DNA from 4 places in the Streptomyces sp. NPDC018263 genome. Region 1 is predicted to be linked to each of the others. Evidence: riboswitches for the same ligand, from Rfam matches in the RefSeq annotation. Region 1 holds a riboswitch; each other region holds the start of a gene.

Region 1 (2,190 bases):
GCACTGGCTGCGCACCGCCTGCGAGCTGGCCGCGCTCTGCCCGCCCTCGGACACGGCCTTCAGCGTCGGCGCGGTCGTCGTCGCGGCGGACGGCACCGAGCTGGCGCGCGGCCACTCCCGCGAGGGCGGCGATCCGGTGGTCCACGCCGAGGAGGCCGCGCTCGCCAAGCTGGACCCGGCCGACCCGCGGCTGCCCGGCGCCACCGTCTACAGCAGCCTGGAGCCCTGCGCCCACCGCGCCTCCCGGCCCGTGCCGTGCGCCGGGCTGATCCTCGCGGCGGGGGTACGCCGGGTGGTCACCGCCTGGCGCGAGCCGGACACCTTCGTCACCGCGGCCGACGGCTCGGGGGTGCTCGCCGCGGGGGGCGTTCAGGTGGTGACGGTGCCCGAGTGCGCCGCTCTCGCACAGGAGCCGAACGCTCACCTTCCGCACTGAGGCCCACGTCACGGCGGGGTGTGTGCGCCGCGTCCCGCGGATGACGTATGCTTGAGACACAACGACGCGGGGTGGAGCAGCTCGGTAGCTCGCTGGGCTCATAACCCAGAGGTCGCAGGTTCAAATCCTGTCCCCGCTACTGAAGACTCAGGGCCGGAATCCAGTAAACGGATTCCGGCCCTGAGTGTTTTCCGGCCCCGAGTTGCTCCGGGGGCGGCTGGTGTTTTTGAGTCACCAGCAAAACTCCTGTGACTCCTGAAGCGCGGTCAACTCGCCCTCTTCGTACCGTTCCTGACCGATAAGCACCCCGTCGGATCGTCAAACGATCAAGCTGGACGGGCTTGGAATCCAGTGCGCGTGTCTATTAACGTTCGATAACGCAGCGCGGTCGTTACAGCCGTCAGCAGAGACGGCGCCGTGCGCACACGCCGAATCCCGCAAGGGAACCGGGGACCCACCACTCTGGGGTGAATCGCGTCCCGATCCGCCGTGCACCACTCTCGGAGCACGCCGGGTTTACGCGCGTAGGAGACCTTCCTGCTCCGAACCCGTCAGCTAACCCGGTAGGCGGAGGAGGGAAAGGAGTGCGCCCGCGTGGCGTCCAACCGGCCTGCCCCACAAGCCCCGTTCGCGCCGGACGCGAGTGAGCCCTTTGCCTACGGCGCCCCTCGTGCCGAGGACGGCGCGTGGGAGGAATGGAACCCCACCGAGGAGTCTCTACCCGCCGTACGCGGCCGGCACCGCGTGGCCAAGCAGCGCGGCGGCGGACTCGCCCGCAGCTCCACCGTCCTCGGCGTCGGTGTCATCGCCGCCGTCGGCGCGGGTGGCATGGCGAGCGCCAACACCGGCAAGCCGCCCGTGTCCATCGCGCTGCCCGACCTGCCCTCCGTGGACTCCCTGATCGACGGGCACCACGCGGAGGCGCCCGCCGCCTCCCTCGCCGGGGTCGCCACCGCCACGGCCACCGCCGCGAGCGACGACTCCACCGCCGACGCGGGCGAGGCGCTGCGCAGCCGGATCATGGCCCAGGCCGAGCGGCAGCAGACCAAGGCCGACAGCCGGGCCACCGCGGCGGCCGTCGCCAAGGCCGACCAGCAGGCCGCCGACGCCGCCGCCAAGGCCGCGAAGGAAGCCTCCGAGAAGGCCGCGGCGGCCAAGGAGAAGGCCGAGGCCGACGCCGAGAGGAAGGCCGAGGCCGACCGGCTCGCCGCGCTGGCCAAGCAGTACACGCTGCCGACCTCCTCGTACACGATCACCTCGGCCTTCGGGCAGGCCGGCTCGATGTGGTCCTCCGGGTACCACACGGGGCTCGACTTCGCGGCGCCCACCGGCACGCTGATCAAGGCGATCCACAGCGGCACGATCACCGAGGCCGGCTGGGCCGGGGCGTACGGCTACCGCACGATCCTCACCCTCGACGACGGCACCGAGCTGTGGTTCTGCCACCAGTCCTCGATCAGCGTCAGCGCGGGGCAGAAGGTGTCCACCGGCGAGGTCATCGGCCGGGTCGGCGCCACCGGCAACGTCACCGGGCCGCACCTGCACCTGGAGGTCCACCCCGGCGGCCAGCCCACCGGCATCGACCCCGGCGCCTGGCTGCGGGGCAAGGGGCTCACCCCCTGAGGGGTCCCCGCCGGGCTTGACCGGGTCCTTGCCCCGGAAGCGGAATGGACGGGGTCCGAGTGATCGTTGAGAAGACATGACTGCTTCTCTGCGCAAGCTCGGCTCCTCCTCCCTCGAGGTCTTCCCGCTCG
Region 2 (2,190 bases), on a different contig from region 1:
CACCGGCACCCTGCTGTGGTCGGTCCGGCTGGACCGGGAGCTGGCCGAGACCGCGCTCGGCAAGATCGAGGCCGAGGTCGGCCAGGTGCATGCGGCCGCCGACCAGGACGGTGTGGACGGGCTCACCCTGATCGAGGCCGGCTACCGCATGCCGCACCCGACCCTGCCGGCCGTACGGGTGGAGCGGCGCGAGCAGCTCTGGCGGGCGCCGATCAGCAAGGTGCTGCTGCGCCACGACCGGCTGTCCGACGACGAACTGGCGGCCACCGCCCGCTCGGTCGTCGGCTCGCTGGCCACGGTCACCATGTCGGGACCCGGCACGGTGGAACTCCAGCCCTGCGGCATCACCAAGGCGACCGGGCTGGCGCTGGCCGCCGAGCACCTGGGCCTCGGCCGCGCGGACACGGTGGCCTTCGGGGACATGCCGAACGACATCCCGATGTTCCAGTGGGCGGCCCACGGCGTCGCCATGGCCGGCGCCCACCCGGAACTGAGGGCGGTGGCCGACGAGGTGACCCTCTCCAACGAGGACGACGGGGTGGCCGTCGTCCTGGAGCGCCTGTTCCCCCGCTGACGCCGACGGCCCCCGCCGCACGCGCGAGGCGTGCGACGGGGGCGTGGTTCGGCGGCTGTACCGGCTTAGTACGGGCCGTTGACGTTGTCGATCGAGCCGTAGCGGTGGTACGCGTAGTTGCAGGCGGCGGTGATGTTGGCGACCGGGTTGTACGGGTCGAAGGACGTGCCGGCGACGTGGTACGTGCGGAAGGTCGGGTCGATCACCTGGAGCAGGCCCTTGGACGGGGTGCCGTTGATGGCGTTGATGTCCCAGTTGTTGATGGCCAGCGGGTTGCCCGAGGACTCGCGCATCACGTTGCGGTGGATGCCGTTGTAGGTGCCCGGGATGCCCTTCTCGGCCATGATCGCCAGGGACTGGCGGATCCAGCCGTCGAGGTTGTTCGGGTACACGGCGGAGGCGGCGGCGGGCTTGGCGGCCGGGGCGGCGGAGGCGCTGGTGGCGCCGATGAGGGGGAGCGCGAACATCGCGGCACCGGTACCGGCGACGGCGAGCGTGCGGACGAGGCGCTTGGTGCGGGCACGGCGCGGCTGAGCAGCAGCAGACATGTCGGTGTTTCCTCTCCGTCGCCTGCGAGGTGAGCTGTCGGGTTCGGGCGGGGAGGTGCCCGGCCGCGTCGTCCCCGGTGCCCGTCGGACACCGGGGACGATTTCGGCTTCACCCCGAGCCGTCCCGGCGCGACATGGGTCGCACCGGTCCGGCGGCTTACCTGGGTCCCCCGCTCCTGCCGTACGAATGAGTTCGTGAGTGGGTGTGCCAGGCGCGGCAGGATTCGGCGTTCGCCTGACAGGGCGGGAACGTATGCGACCGCACATGTCCGGAACAAGTAGTGGATTCACCCAAAGCGCTAGTTGACCTTGGTCTGTCCCAAATGGCCTACTTGATCCTTTGCGTCCGCCAATCCTCAACTTCCGTACCGCGCACGGTAAGAAGGGGGTGAGAGGGGGGCTTTGGGGGGTAGGCGCGTCAGGGCGGTCCGCGTGAGCCAACTCACGGAATCGCAAAATACGCAAAATCAGACATGGGGGATTATGTGCATTTGAGCCGTCTGTGGGTATTAGGGAGTGTCGGTCCCCCGCAGACGGAACCTCTCGGACCCTCCCGCTCGTTGGCCCGGTGTGACCCCCGTGGTGTCGGATCGCCCGACCGAATCCCCCTGCACCGGCCGTTGTCCACCCATTCGGTACATGACGGACGAAATCCGATACCTCACGAGCTGGACCGGTGGGTGCGATCGGTGATCGAAAGAGGACCGGATACGCTGCCTTGACTGATGGCAGCGACCTATCGACAAGCCGTGAAGTCGCCAGCAGACACCAGCAGACAGGAGAACCTCGTGACCGTCGTCGGGCCGTTCGGGCTGAGCGTGCGGGACCAGGCACTGGAAGCCGATGTCCAGGCCGGACTGGCGGCTGTCGAGGCGGGCCTGCTAGAGGCCACCAAGAGCGACGTCCCCTTCATCACCGGGTCCGCCCAGCACCTGGTGCGGGCCGGCGGCAAGCGGTTCCGTCCGCTGCTCGTGCTGCTGGCCGCCCAGTTCGGCGACCGGCACGCCCCGCGCATCGTGCCCTCGGCCGTCGTCGTGGAGCTGACCCACCTGGCCACGCTCTACCACG
Region 3 (2,190 bases), on a different contig from region 1:
GCGCCGACCAGGCCAGCCGTTCGCAGCAGATCTCGGTGGCCGAGAAGATCCTGGCCGACCAGGGCACCACCCACTGGGCCACCTGCGCCCTGCTCGCCGGACTCACCTCGAACTCCGGCTCGGTGGACGTCGACACGGGCGTGAGCGAGTCCCCCTCCGCCGGCCAGGGCGGCTCGGACAAGGACGCCGGCAAGTCGAGCGAGGCTCCCGACGCGGGTGCTTCGTCCGATGGTTCCGACTCGTCCGGACTGGGCAATTCCTCCCCGCCGTCCGACTTGTCCGACTCCTCCGCCAAGGAGACCGGCAAGCCGTCCCCGAGCGCCGGCGAGAAGGACGCCTCCGTCGACGCCGGGAAGGACGCCGGCGCCTCCCGCTCCGACGCGTCCGCGCCCCCGGCCGCCGACCCCGGCTACAAGGACGGCGGTTCGCCCTCCAGTGCCCCCGCGGCGGAGGACGACGAGTCCTGGGAGGACGGCGGCTCCTGGAGCCTCGTCGACACCGGCGACCTCGGCGGCGGCCGTCACCGGGGCGGCAACGCCGACGAGAGCGTGACGGAGGGTCAGCACACGGCCGGCACGGGCCGCCACGCCACCGCCTCTCCGGGCACCTACACCGTCCGCGCCGGTGACACGCTCGGGTCCATCGCCGACTCTCTGGACGTGGACGGCGGCTGGGAGGCCCTGTACTCCGCGAACAAGCAGGCCATCGGCGCGAACCCGAACCATGTCGACCCGGGTCAGACCCTCGAAGTGCCGGGCGAATAGGGCGAACAGACGGCGCACAGCGGCATTTGACGCCCCGCTATATTCTTATATGTCCTATTTGGCGAAAGTGTGGGATGACTCTCAGAAGACCTGATCGTCTTTGAATTTCGCCGCGCGGCATGTCTACGGTCGGGACCGCTCGTCACCACGAGCACCCGTGGCCGCAACGCCGAATCCTGCCAGCGGCCGTCGGGGACAACCGTCGCGTCAAGCGCCGTAGGCAGGAGCGGGGGACCCAAGGTAGGTGCCCGAACCGGTGACTGACACCGGGACGGGCTTGGGGTGGAGCCACGCCTTCCGGAAGTACCGGGGAGGGGTGGCCGGGCAACTCAACCGGCCCGAACCCGACAGCTCACCTCGCAGGCGTCGGTGAGGGGATCGATCCATGCTGTTCTCCAGCAAGGGCAAGCACCGTCGCCCGTCCAAGACCGTCCGTGTCCTCGCGCTCGCCGGTGTCGCCGGCGCGGCCGTCGCGGGCCCGGTGATGGCGTCGGGCAGCGCCTCCGCCGCCACCGGTTCCGAGTGGGACGCCGTCGCCCAGTGCGAGTCGGGCGGCAACTGGTCCATCAACACCGGCAACGGTTACTACGGCGGGCTCCAGTTCTCCGCCTCCACCTGGGCCGCGTACGGCGGCACGCAGTACGCCTCCACCGCCGACAAGGCGAGCAAGGAGCAGCAGATCACCGTCGCCGAGAAGGTGCTCTCCGCCCAGGGCAAGGGCGCCTGGCCGGTCTGCGGCACGGGTCTGTCCAGCACGCCGTACAGCGGTTCCGCCGCTCCGGCGAGCCCGGCTCCCTCCACGGACACCACGTCGGAGGACAAGGCCGCGGCCGACACCTCCGAGCGCACCGCCGACGACCAGGCCGCCTCCCGCTCCACCGAGCGTCCGGACGCGAGCAAGACCGTCACCACGCCGACCGGCGGCAAGGTCAAGAAGGGCGACGGCGAGTACAAGGTCGTCAAGGGCGACACGCTCAGCTCCATCGCCGCCAAGCACAAGGTCCAGGGCGGCTGGAAGAAGCTGTTCGACCTGAACAAGGACATCGTCGAGAAGGCCGACTTCATCTTCCCCGGCCAGATGCTCCACCTGAAGTAACCGCGACCCGCTCGGCGGCCCGGCCCCCGAACCGTCCGGCCTCCGAGCTTCCGGTCCCCTGACGGACCCCCCGCCCCGGTGCGCGTTCCCCCCGCGCGCCGGGGCGGTGCGCGTTCCCCGACCGGCCCGCCTCCCCGCCCGCAGCCTTTGCCCAGAACCCTTTGTTCCGGGCGGGAACAATGGGTACGGTCTCCCTGTCCCACCCCGTCCACGAGGCGGTCGGTCGACGGCCGACGCCCCTGGGACGGTTAGGCTCTAGACGCAAGGCGTGCCACCCGCGCACGCCCCGCACCCATCGCGTCACATCCATGAAGGAGATGCTCGTGCCGT
Region 4 (2,190 bases), on a different contig from region 1:
GAACGGGCCGTACGGGTCATCACCGCCGTTCGGCCCTGCTGAGGCCCGGAAAAACCCCGTCAAATACGGTCTCGCGTCGCAGAGTTCACCCCGTTGAGCGACAGATGTCCGCGTATCTGGGGGGTTGGTTCACCGGACCGCTTCCGTGATGGCAGGCTGGCGTGCAGGCACCAGAGCGGGATCATGCCCGACCTCCGCCCCGCGTCGCCGCGCGGCCCGTGGGAGGACGGCGGGCGCACCCGTGGGAAAGGGACGACTTCGCCATGGCAGACCATCTGGAAGCATCCGTCACTCTGCCGAGCGATCCCGCCTCGGTCCGCACGGCCAGGTCCTACGTGGTGGGCACGCTGGCGAGCTGGGGGCTCCCCGCGGACGACGAGGTCACCGACACCGTGCGCCTCATCGTCTCCGAACTGGCCACCAACGCCGTCCAGCACACCCTGGGCCAGTCGCCCACCTTCACCGTGGACGTCGTACTGGCCCGTGACGAGCTGCTGCTCATCGGGGTGACGGACAGCCACCCGAGGATGCCGAAGAGACTTCCGGCCGCCGTCGCCCAGGACAACGGGCGCGGTATGGCCATCATCCGGTGCCTCACCGTCGAGTGCGGCGGCAAGCTGCGCGTCCGCCCGACCCGCGAGGGCGGCAAGACGGTCTTCGTCGAGCTGCCCTGGTGCGTGCCGAGCCAGCCGCGGCCCGCCACGGCCTGCCCGGAGCCCTCTCCGGCCCGCTGAGAGCCCATTGAGGGCCGACTGAGGGCCCCGGTGGGCCCCGGTGGGCGCCGGGAGCGGCCTCGGGGCGCGCGTACGCCCGTTGAGGCCGTCCCCGGCCGTGTCCCGCCGGACCTAGTTGACCCGGCCGTACCAGACGCTCTTGGTCCAGATCTTCTGGAGCCGCACCACGTCCCCGGTCTTCGGCGCGTGCCAGATCTTGCCCTTACCGGCGTAGATGCCGACGTGGTAGACGCTGGAACCCGAGTGGAAGAACACCAGGTCACCGGCCTTGCGGCGGCCCGAGGAGATGTGGTGCGTCTTGTTGTACTGCTGGGCTGCCGTGCGCGGCAGCTTCTTGCCGGCCTTCTTGAACGAGTACAGCGTCAGGCCCGAGCAGTCGAAGCGGCCCGGCCCGGTGGCTCCGTAGCGGTAGGGGGCGCCCTTCTTGGACGCCGCGACCTTCAGTGCCTTCGACGCGGTGGTCGCGGCGGAGGCGTCGGTGGCCAGACCCGGCACCATGATCGAGCCGCCCACGGCGGCCAGGGTGAGGGCCGAGGCGGTGCCGGCCCGAGCCATCAGCGACGGGACACGATTGAGCGCAGTCATGCGCAACCCTTCGTCAGCCGCCTGTGAAGGATGACCTGTCGGATTCGGGCTGGCGAAGTTGCCCGGCCGTGTCACCACGGCTTCACCCCAAGGGCTGCTCGGCACGATCGTCCGCGACTCGCGGACATCCGTCCCGGCGACCCGGCTTGCTCGGGTCCTCCACTCCTGCCGATGCACTTCTGTCGACCGGTCATCCGGGTGGCGGCAGGACTCGGCGTCCGCCCGGATGCGCCCCGCCGTTGTGGCGGGGTCTTGTCGTCAGTCAGGGATCTTGGCCCACTCCTGTCCGAAAATCCCAATGGAACCGGGGGTTTGTGGTGTTACTCACCACTCACCCGTTCGGGTGGACAGGGGTGTGTCCGAGCCGCCGTCAACTCCCCTCCACGGCCCCGGACCTGGGCTTCGGTCGCCGCGCTGCGGCCCGCAGGGGGCTTCGCGCGCAAGTCGGCGGGCCCGGAAACGGGCCCGGAGATACACCGGTCGGCGGTAGCACGTTCGGCCTGTTTCGGCTCGGCGGACGACACGCCGGGCCCCGTCCGGCCGTAGGCGGTGTCCGGGTCAGCCGACACCGTCGGGCGGGAGCGCGACGCGCGCGGTGCGGCGCTCCCCGTCCAGCACCCGCAGGGCGTGTGCCAGCGTGCGCCCGTGCAGCTCCCGTTCGCCCCGTCCGTGCATCAGTGCGAGCGCGTCGCGGAGCGCGGCCGCCGTGCGGACCAGCGCCTGCGCGGCCCTGAGGGCCCGGTACGTGTCCCCGTGCCGGGCCGGGTTGGCCCGGCCCAGCAGGTCGGCCGCCTCCAGGTAACGGTCGATCAGCTCGCCCTCGGCCCGGGTCAGCGCGGGCAGCGGCGGCAGCTCCTCCGGCAGCACGGCC

Evidence for each region. Region 1 has a riboswitch for cyclic di-AMP ahead of ACZ3HQ_RS12395 (M23 family metallopeptidase). Riboswitches for the same ligand answer to the same signal wherever they lie in the genome.
Region 2: another riboswitch for cyclic di-AMP. It lies ahead of ACZ3HQ_RS04610 (transglycosylase SLT domain-containing protein); the one in region 1 lies ahead of ACZ3HQ_RS12395 (M23 family metallopeptidase).
Region 3: another riboswitch for cyclic di-AMP. It lies ahead of ACZ3HQ_RS17725 (transglycosylase family protein); the one in region 1 lies ahead of ACZ3HQ_RS12395 (M23 family metallopeptidase).
Region 4: another riboswitch for cyclic di-AMP. It lies ahead of ACZ3HQ_RS27515 (C40 family peptidase); the one in region 1 lies ahead of ACZ3HQ_RS12395 (M23 family metallopeptidase).

Annotation. Positions count from the first base shown of each region.
Region 1 is NZ_JBVHFA010000003.1:678,295-680,484, forward strand. Features, by position in the region: gene ACZ3HQ_RS12385 (dihydrofolate reductase family protein) at 1-436, shown strand, start outside; tRNA gene ACZ3HQ_RS12390 (tRNA-Met) at 502-575, shown strand; cyclic di-AMP (ydaO/yuaA leader) riboswitch at 853-1,021, shown strand; gene ACZ3HQ_RS12395 (M23 family metallopeptidase) at 1,031-2,059, shown strand; gene ACZ3HQ_RS12400 (aldo/keto reductase) at 2,136-2,190, shown strand, end outside.
Region 2 is NZ_JBVHFA010000001.1:975,816-978,005, reverse strand. Features, by position in the region: gene ACZ3HQ_RS04615 (HAD family hydrolase) at 1-574, shown strand, start outside; gene ACZ3HQ_RS04610 (transglycosylase SLT domain-containing protein) at 640-1,122, opposite strand; cyclic di-AMP (ydaO/yuaA leader) riboswitch at 1,127-1,326, opposite strand; gene ACZ3HQ_RS04605 (polyprenyl synthetase family protein) at 1,911-2,190, shown strand, end outside.
Region 3 is NZ_JBVHFA010000005.1:465,929-468,118, forward strand. Features, by position in the region: gene ACZ3HQ_RS17720 (transglycosylase family protein) at 1-764, shown strand, start outside; cyclic di-AMP (ydaO/yuaA leader) riboswitch at 967-1,145, shown strand; gene ACZ3HQ_RS17725 (transglycosylase family protein) at 1,150-1,860, shown strand; gene eno (phosphopyruvate hydratase) at 2,184-2,190, shown strand, end outside.
Region 4 is NZ_JBVHFA010000010.1:106,259-108,448, forward strand. Features, by position in the region: gene ACZ3HQ_RS27505 (8-amino-7-oxononanoate synthase) at 1-42, shown strand, start outside; gene ACZ3HQ_RS27510 (ATP-binding protein) at 264-734, shown strand; gene ACZ3HQ_RS27515 (C40 family peptidase) at 846-1,319, opposite strand; cyclic di-AMP (ydaO/yuaA leader) riboswitch at 1,323-1,505, opposite strand; gene ACZ3HQ_RS27520 (hypothetical protein) at 1,878-2,186, opposite strand.